DNA from 4 places in the Rhodomicrobium sp. genome. Region 4 is predicted to be linked to each of the others. Evidence: predicted binding sites of a transcription regulator. Region 4 holds the regulator's gene; each other region holds the start of a gene.
What was found. Region 4 encodes LexA, which represses DNA repair genes until DNA is damaged. Its sites were predicted from a motif close to TGTTCNNNNTGTGTTCNG; they were not measured.
Positions count from the first base shown of each region.

Region 1 (7,113 bases), on a different contig from region 4:
TCGCGATCGGTCCGATTTCCTGCCGAACCCAATTGCGCAATTCGGTACGGACCGCCTCGGTCGGCTCGATGCCCTCCATCAGGGTGACGTAGACATAGATGCCCTGACCTTTGAGGCTGTGGGGATACCCCACGCAAGCCGCTTCCGCCACCTTGGGATGAGCCACAAGCGCCGACTCGACCTCCGCCGTACCCATGCGGTGCCCCGCCACGTTGATCACGTCGTCGACGCGGCCAGTGATCCAGTAATAGCCGTCTTCGTCGCGACGGCAGCCGTCGCCGGTAAAGTAGGTGCCGGGATAGGACGAGAAATAGGTCTGCACGAAACGCGTGTGGTCCTTGTAGACGGTGCGCATCTGACCGGGCCACGAATCGGTGATGACCAGGTTGCCCTCGCCGGCGCCTTCGATGTTCTGGCCGTCAGGCGTCACGAGCGCGGGTTTCACGCCGAAGAACGGCAGCGTGGCCGAGCCGGGCTTGAGGGCGATGGCGCCGGGGAGCGCGCTGATGAGAATGCCGCCGGTTTCCGTCTGCCACCAGGTGTCGACGATGGGGCAGCGCTGCTCACCGACGACGTGATAATACCATTCCCAGGCTTCGGGATTGATCGGCTCACCGACGCTCCCCAGCAGTCTTAACGACTTGCGGCTCGTCTTCTTGACGAGTTCGTCGCCGGCGCCCATCAGCGCGCGAATGGCTGTCGGCGCTGTGTAGAACGTGTTCACCTGATGCTTGTCGATGACGTCCCAGAAGCGGGACGCGGTGGGATAATTCGGTACGCCCTCGAACATGACCGTCGTCGCGCCGTTCGCGAGCGGACCGTAGAGAATGTAGCTGTGGCCGGTGACCCATCCCACATCCGCCGTGCACCAGTAGATATCGCCATCCTTGTAATCGAAGATGTACTGATGAGTCAGCGAAGCATAGACGAGATAGCCGCCGGACGTGTGAAGCACACCTTTCGGCTGCCCCGTCGAGCCGGACGTATAGAGAATGAACAACGGGTCTTCCGCGTTGATCTCTTCCGGTGGGCAGTCGGCAGATACGGATTCCATTTCTTCCGCGAGCCAGAAATCGCGGCCTGCGGTCCAGCCGACAGGAGAATTGGTGCGTTTCACCACGAGCACGCGTTCCACGCTCGGGCATTTTTCCAGTGCCTTGTCCGCGTTTGCCTTGAGCGGAACCTTGCGGCCGCCGCGCACGCCCTCGTCCGCCGTGATGACGACGCTCGAATCGCAGTCGACGATGCGGCTCGCAAGACTGTCCGGCGAGAACCCGCCGAAAACGACTGAATGGATCGCGCCGATGCGCGCGCAGGCAAGCATCGCGTAAGCCGCCTCGGGGATCATCGGGAGGTAGATCGTGACGCGGTCGCCCTTCTTTACGCCGTGCTTTTTCAGCACGTTGGCGAAGCGGCTGACGCGGTCGTGAAGCTCGCGGTAGGTGATCTTGAGATCCAGGTTCGGCTCGTCGCCTTCCCATATGATGGCGACCTGATCGCCGCGCGTTTCAAGATGGCGATCAATGCAGTTTGCCGCGACGTTCAGCGATCCATCTTCGAACCATTTGATCGAAACGTTATGCGGGTCGTAGGACGTGTTCTTGACCTTCGTGAAGGGCTTGATCCAGTCGATGCGGGCGGCCTGTTCACCCCAGAAGCCTTCGGGATCGCTTACGCTCTGCTCGTAGAGCGCGCGATACTTGTTTTCATCAATATAGGCCGAGCTGCTCCAGGCCTCGGAGACCGGATAAATTTTGCCCGTCATGACGTCCTCCACGATGCGCTTTTTCAGCGCTATTTATGTTTGATTGGCTATCCCAGAGCAAGTTGCGCAAAGGTCGAACACCCGGCGGGCAGAGGCCTGTTTCAATTGCATGTGGAGAACCCGCAGACACGGCAGGTGCGGCATCCTTCCTGCGAGATCATCCCCGGCGCCCCGCATTTCGGACAGAGATTCGTCAGAGGGAGCCGCGCGCCATTCTGGACGTCGTCTTGCGGCCCGATGGGGACTTTGAGTCGGTCAGGCTCGGACGCCACGCCATGAAAGCCGATATGGATGAAATGCCGCTCGACGATATCGCCGATGGCGGCAAGGAGGCTCGGGACGTAGCGCCCGTCCATCCACGCGCCGCCTCGCGGATCGAAAACCGCCTTGAGCTCCTCAACCACGAACCCCACGTCGCCGCCGCGGCGGAAAATGGCGCTGATCATGCGCGTGAGGGCGACCGTCCAGGCGTAGTGCTCAAGGTTTTTGGAGTTGATGAAGATCTCGAAGGGGCGGCGCTCGCCGTCCTCGATGCTGTCGTTGATGGTGACGTATATCGCGTGGTCCGAGCCGGGCCATTTCAGTTTGTAGGTGAAGCCCGAAAGCACGGGTTCGCGCGGACGAGGCAACGGTTCGACGGCGTGGACCTCGCACGGCGGGGCAGCAGCGAGCGGAAGCGCCGGCTGAGCTGGCGGCACCGCAGTCGCCGCGGGCGCGGAAGCGAGAACCTCCCCCGTCACCGCGTTGGGGCGGTATGCGGTGCACCCCTTGAGGCCCAGGCGCCAGGCATCGGCATACAGCATCTCGAAGTCCTCAAACGGGATGGACGCCGGACAGTTGACTGTCTTGGATATCGAAGCATCGACATGACGCTGAAGCGCGGCCTGCATTTCGATATGTTGAGCGGGCGTCAATTCCCGCGCCGCGACGAAGGCGGGCGGCAGCGGCGCGCTGCCTCGCATTTCGCGGAAGACGCGCACCGCGTAATCTTCAACCGTTTCGTGGCGCGCGGAGCCATCGGGCTGAAGAACCCGGCGACTGAATTCGAAATCGAAGATGGGCTCCACGCCGCTCGACACATTGCCTGCGAGAAGCGAAATGGTCCCCGTCGGCGCGATCGAGGTGAGAACGCCGTTGCGGACGCCGTGTTGCCGGATGGCCTTTTGCAGTGACGGCGGAAGCGAGGCGGGGAAGGGCCGCGCCAGGAAGGCATCGGCGTCGAACAGCGAAAACGCGCCCTTCTCCTTCGCAAGCCCGACGCTCGCCTCGTACGCCAGTTGCGAAATGCGCGCCATCCATGACGCAGCGAGCGCTCGTCCGCTCTCCTCGCCATAATGCGCACCACAGAAAACCAGCGCATCCGCCAGCCCCGTAACGCCAAGGCCAATGCGCCGCTTCGCCTTCGCTTCGCGCTCCTGCGACGGCAGCGGATAACGCGAGACGTCGATGATGTTATCGAGAAGGCGCACCGCGACGGGCACGAGCCTTCCGAGGCGCGCCTCGTCGAGCCGGGCGCCGGTTTCAAAGGGCCTTTCGATGAGCGCGGCGAGATTGATCGAGCCGAGAAGGCACGCGCCGTAGGGGGGCAAGGGCTGTTCGCCGCAGGGATTTGTCGCCGAAATCGTTTCGCACCAGGCAAGGTTGTTCGCGGCGTTGACGCGGTCGATGAAGATCACGCCCGGTTCAGCGTAGTCGTAGGCGCTGCGCATGATCTTCAACCACAGGCCCCGGGCGCTGACCTCCCGAAACAGGGTGCCTCCGAACATGAGCGGCCAGCGCGCATCCGCCTTGACCGCCTCCATGAAAGCGTCTGTCACGAGCACCGAAAGATTGAAGTTTCTGAGACGCGCCGGGTCGGCCTTCGCTTCGATGAAGGCTTCGATATCGGGATGATCGCAGCGGAGCGTGCCCATCATGGCGCCGCGCCGCGATCCGGCGGACATGATCGTCCTGCACATCGCGTCCCACACATCCATGAAGCTGACCGGGCCGGACGCATCCGCGCCTACCCCTTTCACGGGCGCGCCTTTTGGCCGCAGCGTGGAAAAGTCGTGCCCGATGCCGCCGCCCTGCTGAAGCGTCAGCGCGGCCTCGCGAACATGGGTAAAGATCGAGCCCATGTCATCGCCGATCTCTCCCATAACGAAACAGTTGAACAAGGTGACTTCGCGGCCGGTGCCGGCGCCCGCGAGGATGCGTCCCGCCGGCATGAAGGCGAAATCCGTCATCGCATCGAGAAAGCGCTTCTCCCACTCCTTTCGTCTGGCTTCGGGTTCCGCAGCGGCGGCGGCCCTTGCCACGCGCGCGAAGGTTTCAGCAACGGATCGCTCGGGCTCCCCACCGGCGGGCGAAAAACGATACTTGGCTTCCCATATCTGGCGTGAAATCGGGATCGGCATCGAAGCGTCCAAACTCTGTGACATATACGCGTTATGATCCCTAAATGTTCCCTTTTTGTGCCAAAGTGTCAAGGGCGCCATGTGGATAAACTGCTAACGAAACTTCAAGTGGCGAAACAAACCGTGAAAGAGCGGCGGAGAGGCCGCCACCCGCCATCCGCCGCCATTCTGTCGGGTGTCCTTTCGATCCCGACATTTGATCGGCAAAAGATGCATATGTCGGGATCGGACCGCTAGGCAGACGCCGGACCGCTTTTGATTTCGATCTTCTTCTGCGGCTTTATGTGGTCGTCCTTCTTCGCCAGTGTGACCGTAAGCACACCCTTGTCGAAGGTCGCTTCGACCTTGTCTTCATCGACCGTGTCGGGCAGCCGGACAGTGCGCGTGAACGAGCCGAAGCTGCGCTCCTTCACATAGTAGTTCTCGTGCTCCTCCGACGTCTCGCTCTTCTTCTCCCCGCTGATACGAAGCTGACCGTCGTGCACCGTCAGTTGCAGGTCTTTCTCGTCGATGCCCGGCAGATCCGCTTTCACCACGAAGTCCTTGTCCGTCTCCTTCACATCGAAAGACGGCGTCAGCCCGTGACCTGCCGATGCGCGCTGCGGGAATCCCGCCAGTTGCGGCACTCCCGACAGAAAGTTTTCAAAAAGCCGGTCCATTTCGGACCGAAACGACTGAAACGGGTCTCCGTAGCGCGCGGGCGCGGCGCTGCGACCTTTGCTCGAACCTTCGTCAGCCATCGTTTTCTCCTTGTCATGATGTGCTAACATTCCGAGATATGTCCGCCATGGGGCGGGGCTTTTTTCTATATTTAAATCCGCTCGCGATGTTTCAACCGGAAGGCGCATCATGGCTTTTGCAACCAGCACCCGGCAGGCCGATAACGCCATTCCGGCGGATGAACCGCGAACGCTGACGCTTGCCGGGGGCCGCAAGCTCGCCTGGGCCGAATATGGGGACCAGTCGGGGGCTCCCGTCTTCGTGTTTCACGGCACGCCCGGTTCGCGGCTCATGTATCGCCTCGCAGACGCGCCCGCGCGAAGGCTCGGCCTTCGCCTCATATCGCCCGACCGCCCGGGCTTCGGTTTCTCCGACTTTCAGCCGAAGAGAAAGCTCGTCGACTGGCCGGGCGACGTCGCGGCTCTCGCGGATCATCTCGACATCGAGCGGTTCGCGGTCGCGGGTGTCTCCGGCGGCGGGCCGTATGCAGCCGCGAGCGCAGCGCTTCTGCCCCAGCGTGTGATCGCCACGGCGCTTGTCAGCCCTGTCGGCCCGCTCTGCCCGCCCGAAGGACCGCCGACCCTGCCGCGCGGCGAAGCGATCTTCTTCCGCTCGATGCCACACTATACACTTGCGATGACGGGCGTCTTTTCGCTGAGCCGCGCGCTGTTCAACGCCGCGCCCGACGCCATGTTTCGCGGGCTCATGCGCCGCGCGGGGCCAGCGGACGCCCCGATCCTGTCGCGGCCCGAGGTCAAGGCGAATGTTCTGGCGGGCGTTATCGAGGGCATCCGGCCCGGCATTCGCGGCGTCGTGCAGGAGTTCAGGCTCTTTTCCGAGCCCTGGAATATCCCGTTCGAGGCGATCAAGACGCCATTCCTGCTGTGGCAGGGGCTGGCGGACCGGAACGTGCCGGTTTCGGCGGCGTTGCACCTCGGCGCGCTTGTGCCGCAATGCAGGCCCGTGCGGGTTGTCGGCGCTGGCCACTACTGGATTTTCGATCACACGGAAGAGGTTCTCGGCGCGCTCAAAGACAGCATCACCGTTGCTTCGTAAGCGGGGAAGGGACGCCGGATGTTCCCGATCAAGGATTCGATCCGCATCCCCTTCGCGCCGGTGGCGACCTATGGCCTGATCCTCGCCAACGTGCTTGTCTTCTTATACCAGTCGAGCCTCAGTCAAGCCGAGGCGCACGCCTTCGCCATGGAATACGCGCTGATCCCGCGCCGGTATTTCGATCCGGCCTGGGCCGCCTATATGGGCCTCTCGGGCACGGATTACCTGCCTTTCATCTCCGGCACCTTCATGCATGGCGGATGGCTGCACCTCATCATCAACATGTGGTTGCTTTTCGTCTTCGGCTCATCGCTTGAAGGCCGCGTCGGGCGCTGGCAGTTCCTCTGTTTCTACCTCCTTTGCGGGGTCGCCGCGAGCTACGTACACGCCTGGTTCAACCAGCTTTCGGATGTGCCGACGCTTGGCGCGTCCGGGGCTATCGCGGGCGTGTTCGGCGGCTACGCCACCACATTTCCGCGCGCGCGCCTCACGATCCTGATCCTGATCTTCGTCTTCAGGGTGCCGGCCCTTTTCTTCTGGCTCGTGTGGTTCGGCATTCAGTTTGCTCAGGGATTCACCGACCTGTCGGAGCCGAACACGGGCGGTGGCATTGCGTGGTGGGCGCATATCGGGGGGTTCGTGGCGGGCTTGGCGCTGATTCCGCTTTGGCGGTTCGCCCCGGATCGAACCTATGACGAGTCCCAGCCGCGTTTTCAGCCTCCCGTTGCGACCGCATCGGACGGTGCGCCGCCCTGGAAACCTGGCCCTTGGGGGTAGCCCTTTGCCGGAGCGCGGCGCATGGACGCCTTGCGCGTCTGTCCCCGTTTTGCCACAGTGGCGAAGAAAATTGCGCGTCATGCGAGGTGCCGCACGACGCCATCCCGATAACCCTCAGAGAGATGCGGTTGAGATGACCGAAGAACACCCGATCGAACAAGGCGAGCCCATAGCAGAGACCGCCGAGGAGGCCGTTACTCCCTTCGACCCGTACGAATTCAACGGCGTGAAATATGCGCCCATCACCTTCGCCGAATTCGCCGCGCACACGAAATATTCGCTGTTCGGTGTGCCGCGCTACAAATGGTCCGGCAAGCAGGTCGTCATTCTGTCCACGTTCAGCAAGCGCAACCTCAGTTTTTCGCGCAGGGATTTCGGCCGCCAGGACGACCGCAT
Region 1 is NZ_JASGFR010000010.1:68,663-75,775, reverse strand. It holds gene acs (acetate--CoA ligase) at 1-1,765, opposite strand, end outside; gene QM659_RS06105 (adenosylcobalamin-dependent ribonucleoside-diphosphate reductase) at 1,867-4,188, opposite strand; gene QM659_RS06100 (Hsp20/alpha crystallin family protein) at 4,398-4,904, opposite strand; gene QM659_RS06095 (alpha/beta fold hydrolase) at 5,014-5,940, shown strand; gene QM659_RS06090 (rhomboid family intramembrane serine protease) at 5,959-6,717, shown strand; gene QM659_RS06085 (hypothetical protein) at 6,851-7,113, shown strand, end outside.
Region 1: a site for LexA is predicted at 4,210-4,227, ahead of QM659_RS06105 (adenosylcobalamin-dependent ribonucleoside-diphosphate reductase). Genes of this name have one in related genera too.

Region 2 (7,113 bases), on a different contig from region 4:
TGTCTACTTCGCTACCGGCACCGGCGCAACTTCGGCTGGCTTGTCGATAACGAATAACACGCTCACCGCTGCATCGAATTGCGACTCCTACGCGAACTTCACGGCATGCGCCGGCGTTGTCTTCACTGGAAACAACCTGACGGGCGGCGGCGCATATTATGGCGTATCGTTCAGCGCGGCATGCAACAACATCGATGTTTCCGGCAATGTGATGCAGGGATCACGCCGCCGCGCGGTTCATATCGAGGGCGGATGCTCGAACGTATTCATCCGGGACAATCGCTTCTCCGGCTATGACAGTTCGGGAGCCGGTGATGTGGGGGCGCTCGTGGACACGGCCGTGCCGTCGAAGGGCATCCATATCGACCGCAATCATTGGCAGCCCACGACGCCGAATGTGAATTACGTCGTCAATACGACGGGGGCAACGCGCCCGAGCAGCAGCGATCCGGCATCGACGTGTCTGGATAACACCATCGACTTCACCCGCAGCCGCGCGCTGTTCGTCACCGACAGCGCCACCCTGGTGGCCCGCCGCGTGTCCGAAGCGCCCTCTTCCGCAACCGCAATCGGAGATCGCGGAGACTGGTTCGAGGACGGGAGCTACCGTTACGTGTGTTCCGCCGCGTCAACCTGGCGTCGCGTGGCTCTGGCTAGCTGGTAGGCGGCTCCGAGCGCGTGCGAAGATATCGGTCAGATCGCGCGCTCGGCACACACAAAGGCGGCGCTTGCGGCGACGGGTAACGCCAGATCCACCCGTCCCGCAACGCGACGCCGACCTTCACGCTGACAAGCGAACGATAACTTTGTCTTCGGGGGCCGGTCGTCGACCGGCTTTTTCCATTTATGGGAGGTGCACCATGGCGGCTGGCAATTTCGAGCGCTGTCTTGCCATCACGCTCAAATGGGAAGGCGGTTATTCCAATCACCCGGACGATCCGGGCGGCCCTACCATGCGCGGCGTGATTCAGCGTGAATACGACGCCTGGCGGAAAAGGCAGGGCAAACGAGCAAGGCCGGTCCGGCAGATCGAAGACGGCGAACTTCGCGCGATCTATCGCGAAAATTACTGGGATGCGATGGCGTGTGAGGCGCTGCCGCCCGGACTCGACCTTTGCGTTTTCGACGCGGCGGTGAACTCGGGCCCTGGCCGCGCGCGGCAGTGGCTCGAACAGGCGAAGTACATCGACGCCTATTGCGACGCGCGGCTCGCCTTCCTCCAGCGGCTTGGGCGACTGTGGCGCGTTTTCGGAACCGGCTGGGCGCGCCGCGTGTCCGGGATCAGGATCGACGCGCGCACCATGGCGGGCCAGCCGGAGGCGCAGTTGCCGTTCGACGAAACCCTTCATGCCGGGATGCGCGGTCGAGAGGTTCGCGCGCTCCAGGCGCGGCTTCGGGCCCTCGGCTATCCGGCCGGAGCGGTGGACGGGATTTTCGGTGAGCAGACCCATCGAGCAGTCGTGCTTTTCCAGTACGATAATGGCCTCGACGGCGAGGCGGGCGTTTGGCGTCCGGCGTACGGCAAGGCGCTCGCGGAGGCCGCACCCATGCTGCCGAGGCGGCGTGAAGTTTCGCGGCGCGATCTCGAAGCGGCAGGCGACAAGCCGCTGCGCCAGATGAACCTGCTGCAACGCATCTTCGCGTGGCTTTTCGGGACTGTGGCGGCAACCGAAACCTTCTCCAGCGACAGCGTTCTCGACAGCATCAGCGGCGCGCGCGCTGCGCTCGAACCGCTTCAGGGCGTGATCGCTTGGGCCTCGACCAATCGCTGGCTGCTTCTCTGCGCCGTCCTCGTGGCGGCCATAGCCCTGCTCCGGCTCATCCGAAGCGAGCACGTCAAGGCTTACCGAAACTTCGACTATCAAGGCGCCTCCGCCCCCACTGCCTCAACCGACTGACCGGAGCCAGACACATGAACGCGCTTCTTGCTTTCATTTCATCGTCCTGGGGAAGCCTTGCGGCCTTGGCAGGAAAACTCGGCGTTTCTGTGGGCGCTCTTGCCTTTCTCGGGCCGCTGGCTCCGATCGTCTCCGGCGTCGCGCAATTCGTCGGCGCGCTCGTGGCCGCCATCGGGGAAATCCTCGCGTCGCTCTCGAAAAGCGCCGAGGGTCGGGTTGCGCTGGCCGTCCTGGCAGCGACACTCGGGCTTCTTTATCTGCGACATCATTATATCGAAGAGGGTCGAACCATCGAGCGGACGCGGATCGCCGCCTCGCAAAAGCCTTGCCCGGCGGCAAAGGCGGAGAGGCGCGCACGATGACCATCCCCGATGACGGACGGCCCTCGGCCATCCAGCCGGTTGCCGCAACCGGTGCCAACGGTCATCACGGCGCCGTCCCGCTCAGCCGGATTTATCTGCCGTTCGCGATGGTTCTGACGTTCGGCGGTTTTCTGGTCGTTGCCGGATACACGGTCGGCGGCGTCATGTCGGGTCTAGCGCGCGACAAGACAGAGACGGACACCCGCCTCGGCGCGATCGAAAAGGAAATGACCGCCATAAAAAACATTCTGGCCGACCGCTCGCTTTGTGTACGGCCGAAATAACATGTTGCCGCGACGAAACGATGCGTGAAAGCGCATTGTTTCGTCGCTGGCCGAACTCGACTGCTTGGACGCGAAAGCCCTAGATGGATTCGCTCAGATCTTTGGCCGCGCGGAAAGCCACCTTCTTGCTGGCCTTGATTTCAATCGCCTCGCCCGTGGCAGGGTTGCGGCCCGTGCGGGCTGCGCGCTTGCGCACTTCAAGCGTGCCGAGTCCGGCGATGCGGATGCGGGCGCCTTTTTTCAGATGCTTGCCGATGCTGGAGACAGCTTCCGACAGAACCTCGTTCGCCTGCTTCTGGGAAAGGCCGTGGGTCTCGGCGACTTCCGTCGCGAGCTGACGAAGCGTCACGATCTCTGCCTTCTCGGGCTTTGCAGGCGCTGCCGCCTTTGCCGCTGCCTTGGGTTTGGCCGCCTCAGATTTCGCAGCCTTGGCCGCAGGCGCCGCTTGCGTTTTCGACATCTCGAGTTCCTTCTTGATTCATGCCTTGGAAAGAGAAATCCGGGCGTCCGTTACCGATGGCTGATCAAACAAACCCATCCCTTTGAGTGCAATCGATGTTGTACGTTCGATCCACCGGGTCAAGAGCACTGATTGCGATTTAGGCCAACAGAATCAGGTCTAAATGGCCATTTGACGCAACGCAACCTTCGAGCCGTGTAGCGCCGCGCGTCAACAACCTTTTCGAGCGAGATACAGGCCAAATGCTGGTTGCACGGTAATTTTGTAACAAAGTGTGGTTTTTTGGCCCGAAAAACCCTTGTTTTAAGGGAGTTTTCCGCAGCGCCGTTAACAGACCGTCTCGCAATCGAAGATGCTTGACACGAACGTCGGGCGCAAATAGAACATATGGCGAACACCATTTCGTTGTACCCAACCTGTGTGGAAAAGCGGATCGTGCGGGTACAGTTGTGTTTTGGGCGCTGACGCTTCATGTAAACTCCGCAGCGACTCAATGTTTGATGAAAGGGGCTCTCATGGCGGGCTCGGTAAATAAGGTCATTCTTATCGGCAATCTCGGGGCCGATCCCGAGGTGCGCCACACACAGGATGGCCGTTCGATCTGCAATCTGCGGCTTGCGACGACCGACACGTGGCGCGACAAGCAGACCGGCGAACGGCGTGAAAAGACGGAATGGCATAGCGTCGTCATCTTCAACGAGCAGCTCGGCAAGGTCGCGCAACAGTACCTGCGCAAAGGCGCGAAGGTTTATGTCGAAGGCCAGTTGCAGACGCGGAAATGGCAGGATAATTCGGGAAACGACCGCTACACGACCGAAGTCGTCCTGCAGAACTATAACGGCCAGCTCACCATGCTCGATGGGCGCGCAGGCGGCGCCGGCGGTTATGAAGGCGGCAGCGGTTTCAACGAAGGCGGTGCCAGCTTCGACCGGGGCGACAGCGGCCGCAGTGGCGGAGGCGGCTTCCGAAGCGGCGGCGGCACGGGCGGCGCGAAGCCGCGCGATGCGGGGCAGCCGAAGCCCTTCGACAAGGATCTCGACGACGAGATTCCATTCTAGCGCATGCTGCCGTTGAGTGGCTTTCGCGCGATGACGATCATCGCAGAGCGCAAAAACAAAAACAGGCGTCTCGCGAAAGGCAAATGGACGGCGTCCTTGTCCTCGCGGGGTTCAGCCTGTAAATTCCGACCAGGTTAGCGGCTGTTCTCGCCGTTTTTTATCTTTTCACAACGCCAAGGGTCAGGTTTTGGCAGATCCGTCAGACGGCAACAAGGGCGATCGCGGAGCGGGGGACATTCGTCCCATCCTCATCACCGACGAGATGAAGCGCTCCTACCTCGATTACGCGATGAGCGTGATCGTGTCTCGCGCGCTGCCCGACGTTCGCGACGGGCTGAAGCCCGTTCATCGCCGCATTCTCTTCTCGATGAGCGAGAACGGCTACGCGTGGAACAAGCCCTACCGCAAATCTGCGCGCGTCGTCGGCGACGTCATCGGTAAATATCACCCGCACGGGGATCAATCGGTTTACGACGCGCTCGTCCGCATGGTGCAGGACTTTTCCATGCGCGTGCCCCTCATCGACGGGCAGGGAAATTTCGGCTCGGTCGATGGCGATCCGCCGGCGGCCATGCGTTACACCGAGGTGCGCCTCGAAAAGATCTCGGACACGCTGCTGAACGATCTTGAGAACGACACCGTCGATTTTCAGGACAACTACGATAATTCCGAGCGCGAGCCGACCGTCCTTCCCGCGCGCTTCCCGAACCTCCTCGTCAACGGCGCGGGCGGTATCGCCGTCGGCATGGCGACGAACATCCCGCCGCACAATCTCGGCGAAGTGATCGACGCCTGCCTCGCCTTTCTCGAAAATCCCGCGCTCAGCATCGAGCAACTCATGGAGCACGTCCCCGGGCCGGACTTCCCGACCGGCGGCGTGATCATGGGCCGCGCGGGCATCCGCGCCGCCTATCTCAAGGGACGCGGCTCGGTCGTCGTGCGGGGCAAGGTGCATGTCGAGACGATCCGCAAGGATCGCGATGCGCTGATCGTGACCGAAATCCCCTATCAGGTGAACAAGGCGACGCTTCAGGAGCGCATCGCCGAACTCGTGCGCGAGAAGCGCGTCGAGGGCATTTCCGACGTGCGCGACGAGAGCGATCGCTCCGGTTATCGCGTCGTCATCGAGCTGAAACGCGACGCCATGCCCGACGTCGTGCTGAACCAGCTCTATCGCTTCACGTCGCTCCAGTCGGTGTTCGCCGCCAACATGGTGGCGCTCAACAGCGGGCGCCCGGAACAGCATACGCTTCTCGACTTCATTCAGGCTTTCACGCAGTTCCGCGAGACGGTCGTCACGCGGCGCACGAAGTTTCTGCTGGGCAAGGCGCGCGACCGTGCGCACGTGCTTGTCGGCCTCGCCACCGCCGTCGCCAATATCGACGAGGTGATCAAGCTGATCCGCACGGCGCCCGACCCTGCGAGCGCGCGCGAAGCGCTCATGTCGCGCGACTGGCCTGCCGACGACATCGCGCCGCTGCTGCTTCTCATCGACGATCCGCGCTCGCGCATCCACGAGGGCAACGTCTACCGCCTGTCCATCGATCAGGCGAAAGCGATCCTCGACCTGCGCCTGCAGCGCCTCACCGCGCTCGGCCGCGACGAAATCGGCGACGAACTGAAGGCGCTCGCCGACAAGATCCGCGATTATCTCGATATCCTCTCTTCGCGCGCCCGCGTGGTCTCGATCATCCGCGACGAACTCACCGCCATAAAGGAAGAGTTCGCCACGCCGCGCCGCACCGAAATTCTCGATGTCGAAGGCGAAGTGGACGACGAAGACCTGATCCAGAAAGAGGATATGGTCGTCACCGTCAGCCATCGCGGCTACATCAAGCGCGTACCGCTTTCGACCTATCGCGCGCAGCGACGCGGCGGCAAGGGCCGCTCCGGCATGACGACGCGCGACGAGGACTTCGTCACGCGCCTGTTCGTCGCGAATACACACACGCCTGTGCTGTTCCTTTCCTCGCGCGGCATGGCCTACAAGATGAAGGTCTGGCGGCTGCCGCTCTCGGCTCCGCAGGCGCGCGGCAAAGCCCTCATCAACCTTCTGCCGCTGCAACAGGACGAGACGATCACCTCCATCCTGCCCCTGCCCGAAGAGCGCGACGAGTCGGGCGTGTTCATCCTGTTCGCCACCCGCTCCGGCAATGTGCGACGCAACGAACTCGCCGACTTCGCGGAAGTCCGCCAGAACGGCAAGATCGCAATGAAGCTCGATGCGGGCGACGATATCGCGGGCGCGCAGCTTTGCCGCGAGACCGACGACATTCTCCTCACGACCGCCAACGGTCAGGCGATCCGCTTCCCCGTGACGGATGTGCGCATCTTCAAGGGCCGCGAGTCGACCGGCGTGCGCGGCGTCCGCCTCGAAGAAGATGACACCGTGATTTCGCTCGCCATCCTCAGGCATATGGACGCAACGCCCGCCGAGCGCGCGGCTTATCTCAAGCAGGCGAACGCCATGCGCCGCGCCGCCGCGGGTGAACGCGCCGCGACCGAGGCGGACGCCGCCGAACAGGAGGCAATCGCCGCAGCCGAGACGGTCGATGCCCTCGACGACGGCGAGGCAGTCGAAAGCACCGACATCGCCGACCTCACCCCCGCGCGCTACGGCGAAATGGGAGCGGCAGAGCAGTACGTCCTGACCATGTCCGAGCGCGGCTTCGGCAAACGCACCTCGTCCTACGAATACCGGACGTCCGGACGCGGCGGCAAAGGCATCATCGCGATGGCCGTGAACGAGCGAAACGGCCGCCTCATCGCATCCTTCCCGGTGGAAGATACGGACCAGATCATGCTGGTCACGAACGGCGGCAAGCTGATCCGGTGCCCCGTCGAAGGCATCTCCATCACCGGCCGTTCCGCACAGGGCGTCACGATCTTCCGCACCGATCAGGATGAGCGCGTCGTGTCCGCCGAACTCATCAGCGACGACGGAACCGGCAGCGGCAATGGCGACGGCGCTGATACCGGCGGTGACGCCGAGGGCGAGGACCAATCCGAATGAGCGCGAGGTAACGCCGCATGCCTTGCGGTTTCTACGCC
Region 2 is NZ_JASGFR010000008.1:83,257-90,369, forward strand. It holds gene QM659_RS05250 (glycosyl hydrolase family 28-related protein) at 1-664, shown strand, start outside; gene QM659_RS05255 (glycosyl hydrolase 108 family protein) at 861-1,898, shown strand; gene QM659_RS05260 (hypothetical protein) at 1,913-2,260, shown strand; gene QM659_RS05265 (hypothetical protein) at 2,257-2,544, shown strand; gene QM659_RS05270 (HU family DNA-binding protein) at 2,624-3,004, opposite strand; gene ssb (single-stranded DNA-binding protein) at 3,520-4,062, shown strand; gene gyrA (DNA gyrase subunit A) at 4,250-7,075, shown strand; gene coaD (pantetheine-phosphate adenylyltransferase) at 7,093-7,113, shown strand, end outside.
Region 2: a site for LexA is predicted at 3,384-3,401, ahead of ssb (single-stranded DNA-binding protein). Genes of this name have one in related genera too.

Region 3 (7,113 bases), on a different contig from region 4:
ACGCGCACGGGGAGAATCCCCGCGAGCCCGATTATCGCCACGCGGCTGAACTTGTCGGCTATGTCGCGCTCGGCGCGGACGCGTTCGCCGTCGCGAACGGGGATGGCGCCGCCGGCGATGCGGAACGCCGGATCGAGGCGGCGCTTGCCGACGAGGAAAGCCTCGATGCGAAGCTCATCCTGCTTGCGCTCCATTCGAACATTGTCCACCCGGCGGTGAAAGAGGCGTGGCAGCTCGAAAGCGATTGAGCCCGCAAACCTCGGCGCGCCTCCCGGCTTCGTTCATCCGCCCCGGCACAAATCCGGTAACAGCGTCAGCCGAGCCGAACGATCCGCAAAAGCGGGTGCAGCCATGCGACAGGAGCCTGCTCACGGAGAAGTCAGCAGAAACTCGTTCCCTCGAAAGCCGGCCTCGCTGCGAGAGCATTCGAATTGTTTAGCGAAACGGATTATTTTCTCATGGAGTCGATCGTCTGCCTTCGGACGGTGTTTTCTCCGGGCAGGCCGCCCCCGAACGGAGCCTCTCATGCGTCCTTCGATTTCCGAACATCTGCTCGTCCCCCCTCTGACACCGTCAACGCGCATTCTTTTCATCGCACGTCACGCACCGCTTGAGCCGGACTTCGCGGCGCGCGGCTTTGAAGGCGACGGCGGCTATCCCGGCTATTACGCGCGCGTGTTCCGCACCTTGCGCGACCTCGGCTATCGCATCCGCACCACGAGCGAGCCGCTCGCGCTTCTCGCCGGGAAGGGCGAAACCGACATCGTCTTCTCGCTCTACAACCGCATGCCGATCAACAATCCCGAAGTGTTCATCCCATCGTTGTGCGAATATCTGCGCATCCCTTATGTCGGCGCGCGGCCGAACATTCGCGCTCTCGCCGAGGACAAGTGGCTTGCGAAGCTCGCGGCGAAGGCCATCGGCATTCCGGTTTCCGAGGGTGCGGTCTACGCCGACGAGGCGGCGCTCGAAACGCCCCCCGGCTTTCCCGGCCCGTATTTCGTCAAGCAGCGGTTCGGCGCGGCATCCGAGGGCGTCAGCGCCGAGTCGATACAGGACGATTGGGCGGGCGCCGCGCGCGTGGCGGCGAAGCTGATGGCGCGGGGCATGGCCGTGCTCGTCGAGGGCTATGCGCCCGGACTCGATATCACCGTTCCGTCGCTGGGAAGCGCGGGCGGCCCTCTCGTGCTCGGCGTCGTGCGTCCGCGCTCGGACAAGGCTGGCGGCATCATCACCGAAGACCTCAAGCGCAGCGATCCGCTCGGCTATGAGATGTTCGAGGCGGGCGACGTCGAGGAAGCTCTCCGCAACGATGTCGACGCGCTGTGGCGCGCCGCCGGCCCGATGGATTATTTCCGGATGGATTACCGCTTCGATCCCGAGACCGGACGGCGCGTCTTCCTCGAATTCAATATCTGCTGTCATATCGGGCGCAGCGGCTCGATCTGCCTTGCTGCCTCGCAGCACGGGCTCAGCCAGGCCGATGTCCTCGGGCATGTGATCGAGTACAGTCTGAGGCGGCAGTCGTTCGGGTGAGCTTGTCGACGGGGCACACTTTCGCAGACGCGTTGGAGCTGGCGGCACGCCTTGCGGTAAAATGTTCTTCCTGGGTTCAGAGACAGATTCGCCGATCGGGTGATCGACTCGGTCGGATCGGGCGCCGGAATTCGACGCATGCGGCGCAATCGATCTCGCTTTTGCAGCGGGAGTGCCCCAATTGCAACAATCAGAACGAATGATCCAAGGTTGAGCAAAACCACTTGCGCACAAGAACAAACGGGGTACATTCAGTGTCGTTTGCAAGTCCATGACCGCTATGGAATAAACGAAGGATAACGATTCATGAGCGAAACGCCGTTCCGCGTGATCGAAGGGAATTGGGACAGCATGGACAAACAGAAAGCCCTCGAAGCCGCCCTGAGTCAGATCGAGCGGAATTTCGGCAAGGGATCCGTCATGCGGCTGGGCAAGAACGACAAGCCCGTCGAGGTGGAAGCGATTTCCACCGGCTCCCTGGGCCTCGACATCGCGCTCGGAATAGGCGGGTTACCGCGAGGCCGCATCATCGAAATTTTCGGGCCGGAATCGTCCGGCAAGACGACGCTCGCGCTTCACGTTATCGCAGAGGCGCAGAAAAAGGGCGGCTCCTGCGGGTTCGTGGACGCCGAGCACGCGCTCGATCCCGTCTATGCGAGAAAACTGGGCGTCAACCTGGAAGACCTGATCATCTCGCAGCCCGACACGGGCGAACAGGCTCTCGAAATCACCGATACGCTGGTGCGCTCCGGCGCAATCGACGTCATCGTGGTGGATTCGGTCGCAGCCTTGACCCCGAAGGCCGAGATCGAGGGGGAAATGGGCGATGTGCTGCCGGGGATGCAGGCCCGCCTCATGAGTCAGGCGCTCCGCAAACTCACGGGATCGATCTCGAAATCGAATTGCCTTGTCATCTTCATCAACCAGATTCGCATGAAGATCGGCGTGATGTTCGGCAATCCCGAAACCACCACGGGCGGCAACGCCTTGAAATTTTACTCCTCGGTGCGCCTCGACATCCGTCGTATCGGACAGATCAAGGAACGCGACGAGGTCGTCGGCAACCAGACTCGGGTGAAAGTCGTCAAGAACAAGGTGGCCCCGCCATTCAAACAGGTCGAATTCGACATCATGTACGGCGAAGGCATCTCGAAGACCGGAGAACTCGTCGACCTGGGGGTGAAGGCCAACATCGTCGAAAAATCCGGGTCCTGGTATTCGCACGACAGCCAGCGGATTGGACAGGGGCGGGAAAACGCAAAGGCCTTCTTGCGCGGCAATCCGGCGGTGGCCGAAGCGATTGAACGAGACATCCGCGCCAATGCCGGACTGATCGCGACAAAAATCCTCGACGGTGCGGATAGCGACGATGACAACGGCGACGGAGAGCTGCCGGGCGAGGTTGAGGCGCCAAGCCCGGGCCGGAAGGGCGCCAGCCGCTAGGCCGACGTCGATGTGTCAAATCGGACCGCATGTGGCAGGATTGCTGTGGGCGTCTTGCTCGATAACGGGAAATTGCGGTATCGCTGTCGAGTGCCGATATGCTTTATCTCTTGGGCCGGTTTGGCCGCCGGTAAAGCCGCGCTTGTCCACTGGAAACGAATTTGGTTATGAGCACCCTTAACGAGATCCGCGGAACCTTCATCGATTTCTTCCGCAAGAACGGTCACGAGCACGTGCCATCGAGCCCGCTCGTGCCTCGGAACGATCCGACGCTGATGTTCACGAACGCGGGCATGGTGCAGTTCAAGAACGTCTTCACCGGCATGGAGACGCTTCCATTCAAGCGCGCCGTCACCTCCCAGAAGTGCGTGCGCGCGGGCGGCAAGCACAACGACCTCGACAATGTCGGCTACACCGCGCGACATCACACCTTTTTCGAGATGCTCGGCAATTTCTCCTTTGGCGACTATTTCAAGGAGCGCGCCATAGAGTTGGCCTGGACGCTCGTCACCAAGGAATTCGGGCTCGACAAGAAGCGGCTTCTCGTCACCGTCTTCTCCGAAGACGACGACGCGCATGCCCTCTGGAAGAAGATCGCAGGTCTGTCCGACGACCGCATCATCCGCATTCCCACATCGGATAATTTCTGGTCGATGGGGGAAACAGGTCCGTGCGGGCCCTGCTCCGAAATCTTCTTCGACCACGGTCCGAAAGTCCCCGGCGGCCCTCCCGGCAGCGAGGACGCCGACGGGGACCGCTTCATCGAGATCTGGAACCTCGTTTTCATGCAATACGAGCAGGTTTCGAAAACGGAGCGGCTCGATCTGCCGAGGCCTTCGATCGACACGGGCATGGGCCTGGAGCGCGTCGCCGCGGTGCTGCAAGGCGTTCACAACAATTACGACACAGACCTCTTTCAGGCTCTGATCCGCGCTTCGGTCGATGCGACCGGCGTGCCGGCCGAGGGCGCAGCGCTTCCGAGCCATCGCGTCATCGCCGACCATCTTCGCGCCTCTGCCTTCCTTATCGCGGACGGCGTGCTGCCCTCGAATGAAGGGCGTGGCTATGTTCTTCGCCGCATCATGCGACGCGCGATGCGCCATTCGCATCTGCTGGGCGCCGAAGAACCGCTGCTGTACCGCCTCCTTCCCGTTCTGGTGCGGGAGATGGGCCAGGCTTATCCGGAACTCGTGCGCGGTCAGGCGCTCATCGGCGAAACGCTCAAGATCGAGGAGGTGCGCTTCCGCAGGACGCTCGCCCGCGGCCTGAGCCTCCTCGACGAGGCGTCCGGTTCGCTTGGCGCGGGCGACACGTTTTCCGGCGACGTGGCCTTCAGGCTGTATGACACCTACGGCTTCCCGCTCGATCTGACGCAGGATGCGCTGAAGGCCCGCAACATTCGCGTCGATGTCGAACAATTCAACGCCGCCATGGCGCAGCAAAAGGCCGAAGCGCGCAAGGCGTGGGCTGGCTCCGGCGAGGCTGCGACGGACAAGGTCTGGTTCGACGTGCTGGATCAGGCGGGCGCGACGGAATTTCTCGGCTATGAAACCGAGGTAGCCGAAGGCCAGATTGTCGCGATCCTGAAGGATGGCAAGCCGGTCAAGCAATTGAAGACCGGCGAAGAGGGCGTTCTTATTCTCAACCAGACGCCGTTTTATGGCGAATCGGGCGGCCAAGTCGGTGACCGGGGTGTCATCATCGGGCCGAAAAATGCCCGCTTCGACGTGTCCGAGACGCAGAAGAAGCTCGGCAAACTGTTCGCGCATGTCGGCATAGCGAAGGAGGGCCCGCTCAAGGTTGGCGACGCCGTCGAAATGCAGGTCGATCATGCGCGCCGCACCGCGATTCGCGCGAACCATTCGGCGACCCATCTGCTGCACGAGGCGCTGCGCGAGACGCTCGGCACGCATGTCACGCAAAAGGGCTCGCTCGTCGATCCGGACAAGCTGCGTTTCGACTTCTCCCATCCGAAGCCGCTTTCCAGGGAGGAACTCGCTGCCGTCGAGGATCTGGCCAATGCGGTCGTGTTGCGCGACAGCCCGGTGGTAACCCGTCTGATGGCGGTGGACGACGCCATTGCTGCCGGCGCCATGGCGCTTTTCGGCGAAAAATACGGCGAGGAGGTCCGCGTCGTTTCGATGGGCGAGGCCAGCCACGACGACCGCGGAAGCCGCGCTTTCTCGGTGGAACTGTGCGGTGGCACGCACGTGCGGGCGACGGGCGAAATCGGCCTCGTCAAGGTGGTGCAGGAGAGCGCCGTCGCCGCCGGTGTCAGACGCATCGAAGCCCTGACGGCCAATGCGGCCCGCCAGCATCTCGCACATCAGGAGGCGGCCCTTCGGCAAGCCGCCGAGCTTCTCCGCGTGGCGCCATCGGAAGTCCCGACGCGCCTGCAAAGCCTGATAGAAGAGCGCAAGAAGCTTGAACGCGAACTGGCCGAGGCGAAGAAGAAGATCGCGCTCGGCACGGGCGGGGGACAGGACGGTGCCGAAAATCCGGTTCGCCGGGTCGGCGACGTGACCATGTTCGCGCGCACCGTCCAGGGCATTCAGCCCAAGGATCTTCGCAGCCTCGTGGATGACGGCAAACGCCAGATCGGCTCCGGGATCGTGGCCATCGTAGGCGTCACGGACGACGGCAAGGCGGGCATCGTCGTCGGCGTGACGGACGATCTCACCAAGCATTACAGCGCGGTCGATCTCGTGAAGGCCGGAGCGGCGGCTGTCGGAGGACAAGGCGGCGGCGGCAGGCCGGATCTGGCGCAGGCCGGCGGTCCGAACGGAGCGAACGCCGAGGCTGCGCTGAACGCCATCGCGGAACGTCTCGCAGGCGCGGCTGCCGCCGCGTAGGCGGCTTGCGGGCAGGCGGGGTCAGGCGTGGCGCGGCGTAGTCGGTGGAGGTGATTCGTTGCCTTCAGCTCAAGTTGCGGTTTGGCAACCCGGGTTGTCCACTCGCTTACGTCGATGCGGCTATCGCGCGGGGCAGTCCACCGCAAGCGAATATGGCACGTGAGCCGCGCTGCCTTTGGTGAGCGGTAAGCACGGCGGATGCAACGGAGGAACGCGCGATTTGGCAGATTTCCCCGCCCATGCGCCGCAGGGCAAAGACTGACGCCGCACCGCGCAACCATAAGACACCTGCGACCATACGACACCTGGGGCGAAGCCTCGAAACCTCAGGCGGAGCCTCGAACGTTCGCCGCCACCCTTTCAGCCTTTTGACTTTTCCATTATGTAAGGCGCCATGACCGAGCCGAAATCGCCCGAGCCGATGAACACCGTGCCTGCAAACGCCGTTGCCGCCACAGCCGCGCCAACAGCGGAGGTCGCCAAGGGAGCGCCCAAACCCGTGACGCCGCTATCGCGCATCCGCAATTTTTCGATCGTCGCGCATATCGATCACGGCAAGTCGACGCTCGCCGACCGCCTGATTCAATATTGCGGAGGTATGAGCGACCGCGAAATGGCGGGCCAGGCCCAAGTTCTCGACAATATGGACATCGAGAAGGAGCGCGGCATCACCATCAAGGCGCAGACCGTGCGGCTCGACTACAAGGCAAAGGACGGCGAGTTTTATCAGCTCAACCTGATGGACACGCCGGGGCATGTGGACTTCGCCTACGAAGTCAGCCGCAGCCTCGCCGCTTGCGAAGGCTCGCTGCTTGTCGTCGACGCGAGCCAGGGCGTGGAAGCGCAGACGCTCGCAAACGTCTATCAGGCGCTCGACAACAACCACGAAATCGTCCCCGTTCTGAACAAGATCGACCTTCCCGCCGCCGAACCGGACCGCGTGAAGCAGCAGATCGAGGACGTGATCGGCCTCGACGCATCCAACGCCGTGGAGATTTCGGCGAAGACGGGCCTCAACATCGACGCCGTGCTTGAAGCCATCGTGCACCGCCTGCCGCCTCCCAGAGAGGGCGACGTGAAGGCGCCGCTGAAGGCGATGCTGATCGACAGCTGGTACGATCCCTACCTCGGTGTGGTGGTGCTCGTGCGCATGGTGGACGGCGTGCTCAAGAAGGGCATGCGCATCAAGCTGATGGCCACCGACGGCGTCTACCCCGTGGACCGCGTCGGCATCTTCCGCCCGAAGCAGGAAATGGTCGATGCGCTGCGCCCCGGCGAAGTC
Region 3 is NZ_JASGFR010000027.1:10,834-17,946, forward strand. It holds gene QM659_RS11625 (hypothetical protein) at 1-248, shown strand, start outside; gene QM659_RS11630 (hypothetical protein) at 526-1,536, shown strand; gene recA (recombinase RecA) at 1,843-2,979, shown strand; gene alaS (alanine--tRNA ligase) at 3,147-5,831, shown strand; gene lepA (translation elongation factor 4) at 6,331-7,113, shown strand, end outside.
Region 3: a site for LexA is predicted at 1,769-1,786, ahead of recA (recombinase RecA). Genes of this name have one in related genera too.

Region 4 (7,113 bases):
TCGGTCTTGAAGGTGAGCTTGGCGAGATCGGCGTCGTGGCCCTTCAGCGCGCGTATCCAGCCCTTCTCGGACAGCACGACCGTCACCGGCTCCCTTTCGATCAGCGCTTCCTCGGCCGAAAGGTCGATATCGGGAAGAGCCGCGGTGCCGGTCTTGCGGCGCCCGAGAGGCGTCGCCTTGCCGAACTGCTTCTTGATGTCCCTGATCTCGGCGGAAATCCTGTCCCACTGCTTTTCATCGGAACCGAGAAGATCGACAAGCCCTTCGCGCTCCTTTGTCAGCGCGTCGTTCTCGGTGCGGATTTCCATCTCCTCAAGCTTTCGCAAGGATCTCAGCCGCATGTTGAGGATCGCTTCGGCCTGCACGTCCGTCAGAGCGAAACGCGCGATCAACGCCGGCTTCGGCTCGTCCTCGTTACGGATGATGCGGATCACCTCGTCGAGGTTCAGATAGGCGATAAGCAGGCCGCCCAGCACCTCTAGCCGGTGATCGATCTGCTTGAGGCGATGCTCGGAACGACGGCGCAGCACCACGCGGCGGTGGTCGAGCCACTCCTGCAACACCTGCGTCAGGCCCAACACCTGCGGCACCTGCCCCTTCGACAGCACCGTCATGTTGAGCGGAATGCGCGCCTCAAGCTCGGTCTGGCGGAAAAGCTGCTCCATGAGCAGCGCCGCGTCCACGTTTCGCGATTTCGGCTCGATGACGATGCGGATGTCCTCCGCGCTTTCGTCGTCGATGTCGCCGAGCAGCGGCAGCTTTTTCGCTTGCAGAAGGTCGGCCATCTTCTCGATGAGCCGCGACTTCTGAACGCCGTAGGGAATTTCCGTGATGACGATCTGATAGGCACCGCGACCGGTGTCTTCGGTGTGCCAGCGCGCGCGCAGCCGGAACGAGCCGCGGCCCGTGCGGTAGGCTTCCACGAGCCCCGCCGTGTCGTCGACGAGCACGCCGCCGGTCGGAAAGTCCGGCCCCGGCAGGAAGGTCAGCAGCGTCTCGACGCTCGCCTTCGGGTGCTTGATGAGATAGAGCGCCGCGTCGCAGACCTCTTCCGCATTGTGCGGGGGGATCGACGTCGCCATGCCGACCGCGATGCCCGACGAGCCGTTGGCCAGCAGGTTCGGGAACGCGGCGGGAAGCACCACCGGCTCTTCTTCCTCGCCGTCGTAGGTTTCGCGGAAATCGACGGTGTCCTCGTCGATGCCGTCGAGCAGCGCGGCGGCGATCGCCGTCATGCGCGCTTCGGTGTAGCGCATCGCGGCTGCGTTATCGCCGTCGATATTGCCGAAATTGCCCTGCCCGTCGACGAGGGGGTAACGCTGGGAGAAGCTTTGCGCGAGACGCACCAGCGCGTCGTACACCGACTGGTCGCCATGCGGGTGATATTTACCGATCACGTCGCCGACGACGCGCGCGCATTTCTTGAAGCCGCCCGCCGGATCGAGCTTCAATTGCCGCATCGCGAACAAGAGGCGGCGATGCACGGGCTTCAGCCCGTCGCGCACGTCGGGCAGCGCGCGGTGCATGATGGTGGAGAGCGCATAGGCGAGGTAGCGCTCTTCGAGCGCGTCCTTCAGCCGGATCGGCTCGATGGGTGGGTTCGCGAGAATCGTTTCGTCGGCCATGCGTCAGAGGTAGCGGGTTCGCGATGGCGGCTCAAGGGCGGAGGGCGCGGTTCCCGACGGGCATGCAATTTCAAAGGCCCGTCGGCAACGCCCCAGCAGCCTGAACAGCCGATCCTCGCGCGTCAAAGCCACCGGCAGGAGGCTTCGACGAGAGAAAGGTAATACGCGGCTGGCTACGACACCGCGCGGACGTAGGAGCCGGGTGCGTCCTCGATGGGCGCGTAACCATTGCCGCCGGGTTCGCGCGGCGGAACCTTGTCGCCGGAAAGCGAGCCGAGCCACTTCGCGTAGTCCGGCCACCAGGAACCCGGATATTCCGTTGCCCGCGCCACGAAGGCATCGACAGTGGGGATCGTCTTCGGATCGCCGTCCTCAAGGATCCAGTGCTGATATTTGGCCCGGCTTACGGGATTGACGACGCCCGCGATATGCCCGGATCCGGCCAGCACGAAGCGCACCGGTCCGCCGAACAGCTTCGAGCCGACGAGCACCGACTGCGCGGGCGCGATGTGATCCTCGCGCGTGGCGAGTTCGTAGATCGGGATCGTCACGCGGGAGAGGTCGAGCGGCACGCCGCCGAGCGACAGAAGCCCGCGCGCGAGCTTGTTGTCGCGATAGAATTCGCGCAGGTAGAAGCTGTGGTTCGCTGGCGGCATGCGCGTCGAATCCGCGTTCCAGTACAGGAGGTCGAACGGGAACGGCTGCTTGCCGAGCAGGTAATTGTTGACGATGTACGGCCAGATCAGATCGCGCGGGCGCAGCATGTTGAACACGGCCGACATGCGCGCGCCATCGAGGAAACCGCGTTCCGCCATCACCTCGTCGAGCGCCTTCAACTGCTCGTCGTCGATGAAGACGAGAAGATCGCCGGCGTTGGTGAAATCGGTCTGCGCGGCGAGGAACGTGGCCGACGCAATACGGTCGTCGCCCGTCCCGGCCATGTAGGCGAGCGTGCTCGCGAGCAGCGTACCGCCGACGCAATAGCCGACGGCATTGGTGCGCGGCTCGCCCGTGATGCGAAGCACGGCGTCGGTCGCGTCGAGCACCCCCTCACGCATGTAGTCCTCGAACGATTTCGAGGCGAGGTTGGCGTCCGGATTCACCCAGGAGACCACAAAAACCGTGAAGCCCTGATCGACGACCCATTTGATGAACGACTTCGGCGGTGTCAGGTCGAGGATGTAATATTTGTTGATCCATGGCGGCACGATCATCAGCGGCACGCGATACACGCTCTCCGTCGACGGCGTGTACTGGATGAGCTGCATGATGTCGTTCTGATAGACCACCTTTCCGGGGGTGACGGCGAGATTCTTGCCGACCTCGAAAGCCGACATGTCGGTCTGGCGTATGCGAAGCAGTTCGCCCGACTGGTTCAGATCTTCCACAAGGTGCTGCATTCCCTCCGCAAGGTTCTGACCGCCGGTCGAGACGGTGGTGCGGATCACCTCGGGATTGGTGAACGGGAAATTGGACGGCGAAAGCGCGGTCACGATCTGGTTCAGATAGAACTCGGCGCGCTTCCTTGCGTGTCTGTCGACCGTCTCGGCGTTCTCGACGAGATCGCCCGCCCATTTGCCGGTCAGAAGATAGGCCTGCTTCAGGAAATCGAAGAATGCGTTCTCCGACCACTCCTTGTCCTTGAAGCGCGGATCGCTGGCGGCCGGCTCGATCAGCGGCTGGACCTCCTCGCCGAGAAAACGCTGATAGGTCCGGCCCCAAAGGTCGATGAGATCCTGATTGAGCTTCGCCTGAGCGGCTGCCAGCTTTTGCGGGTCGCTCATCCAGTATTGCGCGATCGGCGCGAAAATCTTGCCGATGTCCGCCATTCCGCCCGCGACCGTGAAAGCGCCCGAGCGCTTGTCCCGGTCCTCGTAGATTTTCGCGACGGCCTGCCCGCTAGCCTCAAAGGCGCGAAGAAGGTTCGTCGCGAATTGCTCCGGAGACTGAAGGCCCGGCAAAGGTCTGGACGGCGCCGGAGCGCTCGCGGCTTCTCGCTTGTCGCCTTTTTGACGCTTGTCTGACATCCGTGCGTAGCTCTCCCAAACCGCAAAGTTATTCTTGCGTCCTTTTGCGCTCGTTGAATCGAGCATGGACTAATAATATAACATTCTGGCGTCGTTTGGTGAGGGGCCGAAAGCTTTTCTTCGCCCGCCGCGCTTGTCCTCCGACTAAGTGTTTACTATAGCGCTTCGATGGCGGCTGTCCCGCCCTCGCGATAGCCGCATATCAGCCATGACTCGTCAGGTTCGATCTTAATATCGCCGCAGGAGCGCGACGAGCTTGCCCTGGATCTTCACACGGTCAGGACCGAAAATACGCGTCTCGTAGGCCGGGTTTGCGGGTTCGAGAGCGATCGATTGCCCGCGCTTGCGAAGCCGTTTCAGGGTCGCCTCCTCGTCGTCGATGAGCGCGACCACGATATCCCCGCTTTCGGCGGCCGCGGTCTTTTTCAGCACGACCGTATCGCCTTCCTGAATTCCGGCTTCGACCATGGAGTCGCCGCGCACTTCGAGCGCGAAGTGATCGCCCGTGGAGAGATATTCCGGCGGCATGACGAGGACGTGGCTGTGGTCCTCGATGGCCGAGCGCGGCACGCCCGCCGCGATACGCCCCATCACGGGAACCGATATGCCGCCGTCTTCCCGGTCGCGGATGAAAGGAGACTGCGGTGCGTCCTCGAAAGATGACCGGCGTCCTTCGATGACGGTCGGCATGAAGCCCCGCCGGCGGTCGGCCTCGAAACCCGCGCGCGCGCGCTCCGGCATCTTCATGACTTCCAGGGCGCGGGCGCGATGGGGAAGCCTGCGGATGAAGCCGCGCTCTTCCAGCGCCATGATCAGGCGATGGATGCCGGACTTGGACTTGAGATGCAGCGCCTCCTTCATTTCATCGAACGACGGCGGCACGCCGGTCGCTTCGATACGCTCATTGATATAGAGGAGGAGTTGCTTTTGCTTCGGTGTCAGCATGGGCGGCCCGGTTGTGGCGAAGGACTGTACAAACCAAGAACACCATTAAGCGTTCTCATTAAGTTCCGCAAGGAAAAAGGGCACTTTTGGATCAGCCCTGCACAGGAGGAATCTCTAGCGACAGGAGATTTCCCAATGGCTAATTTATTCCCGGTCCTGCCAGCGTTCGACTTGTCGGACCGTTTTCCCCTTCCGGCCTGCCCGATTTCAGGCCGCATTTCTGCGTTGTTCAAACGCACTCTCCCCCACAGTCATCATATTGTGACGCACAAGAGAATCCAGCTTGCGAAGTCAGTAAGCAGAGAGTATCCGTGACAAGCGCAATTAGGTATATTTTTTATGACGATTACCAACGATCCGATCAACGATTCTGATCTTCAGGCGCCTTCGGTGAAGCTTCGGGCGAACGTGGCGCCGCGCATTAATCTGGCATTTCAGGTCAATTCAATTCCGGCCATCGGCGAAATCGAGATCGCCAACGGAACAGAGCGCGACTTCTCGGATGTCCTGATTTCCATTTCGTCGGAACCTCCTTTTCTCAAGCCGACGGTCTTCCGGCTGGATCGTCTCAACGCGGGGGGCGTCCGCTCGATCAGCCCGGTCGAGGCCGATCTCGACCCTGCCTTTCTCAATCGGCTGACCGAAGCCGCGGACGGCGAAATCCACATTTCGGCGAGAGCGGGCGAGGAATCGCTGGCGACCGCGACGATCCCGTGCCGGGCGCTCGCGCCGAACGAATGGACCGGACTTTCCACGCCGCCGGAACTCGTGGCCGCTTTCGTCCGCCCGAACGACCCGGCCGTCGAGGTGATTTTGCGCAATGCCGCCGAGAAACTCCGTCTGCATGGCAGGAACTCGGCGCTTGACGGCTATTCCGGCAACAGGAAGGGACGTTCGTGGGAGGTCGCCGAGGCGATCTGGGCTGCCCTCGTCGACGCGAAGATCGTCTACGCGTTCCCGCCCGCGAGTTTCGAGCAGGACGGGCAGAAGATCCGCCTGCCCGGCGCGATCCTTGAGCGCAAGCTCGGGACATGTCTCGATCTCACGCTGCTTTACGCGGCCTGCCTGGAACAGGCCGGGCTCAATCCGCTCGTCGGCTTTTCGACGGGCCACGCCTATTGCGGTCTCTGGCTCACACAGGAGGCTTTCTCCTCCTGTGTCGTCGACGAAGCCGAGACCGTTCGCAAACGCCTGCAACTGCAGGAAATGATCCTGATCGAGACAACCCTTCTCACGAACCATCCACCGCTGAAATTCCGGGCCGCGGTCGACAAGGCCGCGAGCTACGCGAACGAGGACGAACCGCGCCGCTTCGAACTGGTCGTCGATATCGCGCAGGCACGCCAACGCCGAATCCGCCCGCTCGGCGTCGAGCATGACGGTGCGCAGGATGCTCTGCCCGTGACAGCGGAGGCCGGCGGATCGGTTGGGCTCGACGAACCGCCAACCTTCGTGGAGGAAGCCGTCAGGCCCGCCGAGCCGGATCAGCCGCTCGACCGGGTGGAACAATGGAAGCGGAAGCTGCTCGACCTCTCGCTTCGCAACAGGCTCCTGAATTTCAAGAGCGGAAAAAGCGCCGTCGATCTCTCCTGCCCTGACGCGGGCGAGCTGGAAGACCGGCTCGCGAGCGGCAAGGAGATAAAAATCCTCGCCAGAGCCGACGTCATGAGCGGCGACGATCCGCGCGATGCCGAAGTCTACCAGTTGAGGGCGGGCGAAGACGCAGCGAGACAGCACGCGCTCGAAGCGCTCGGGCGGGGCGAAGTGCTCACCGCGCTTTCCGACGACGACCTTCAGGACCGGCTGACCGAAATCCATCACACTGCGCGAGGCTCGCTCGAAGAAAGCGGCGCGAACAGCCTGCATCTTGCCATGGGCTTTCTGTCGTGGTCGCCTGCGGGGAAGGACCAGCGTTGCCGCGCGCCGCTGCTTCTCGTGCCGGTCCGGCTGGAGCGCCGCACCATTCGCTCGGGCTTCCGGCTCGTGCGCCATGACGACGACGCCCGCATCAATCCGACGTTACTGCAAATGCTTCGGCAGGATTTCGGCCTCGAAATGCCGGAGTTCGAGCGCGATCTGCCGCAGGATGCGTCGGGCCTCGACGTGGCGCAGATCTGGCGCATCGCGCGGCTGCACATCAAGGACATGAAGGGGTTCGAGTTGACCGAGGAGGTCACGCTTTCGAACTTCTCTTTCGCCAAATATCTGATGTGGAAGGATCTTGTCGACCGCGCGGAGCTTCTGAAGCGGAACCCCGTGGTTCGCCATCTCATCGATACGCCGAAAGACACCTATGGCGATCCCCGCGACATGCCGGAGGAACGCGCGCTCGACCGCGAGATCCACCCGAAAGACCTGTTCATGCCGCTTCTGGCGGACTCGTCGCAGACAGCCGCGGTCGTCGCCGCGTCGCGCGAGAAGGACTTCGTGCTTTTCGGTCCGCCCGGCACGGGCAAGAGCCAGACGATTGCGAACATGATCGCGCAGCTTCTTGGCGACGGGCGGTCCGTGCTGTT
Region 4 is NZ_JASGFR010000018.1:12,660-19,772, reverse strand. It holds gene parC (DNA topoisomerase IV subunit A) at 1-1,625, opposite strand, end outside; gene QM659_RS08945 (PHA/PHB synthase family protein) at 1,799-3,652, opposite strand; gene lexA (transcriptional repressor LexA) at 3,881-4,597, opposite strand; gene QM659_RS08935 (DUF3320 domain-containing protein) at 4,937-7,113, shown strand, end outside.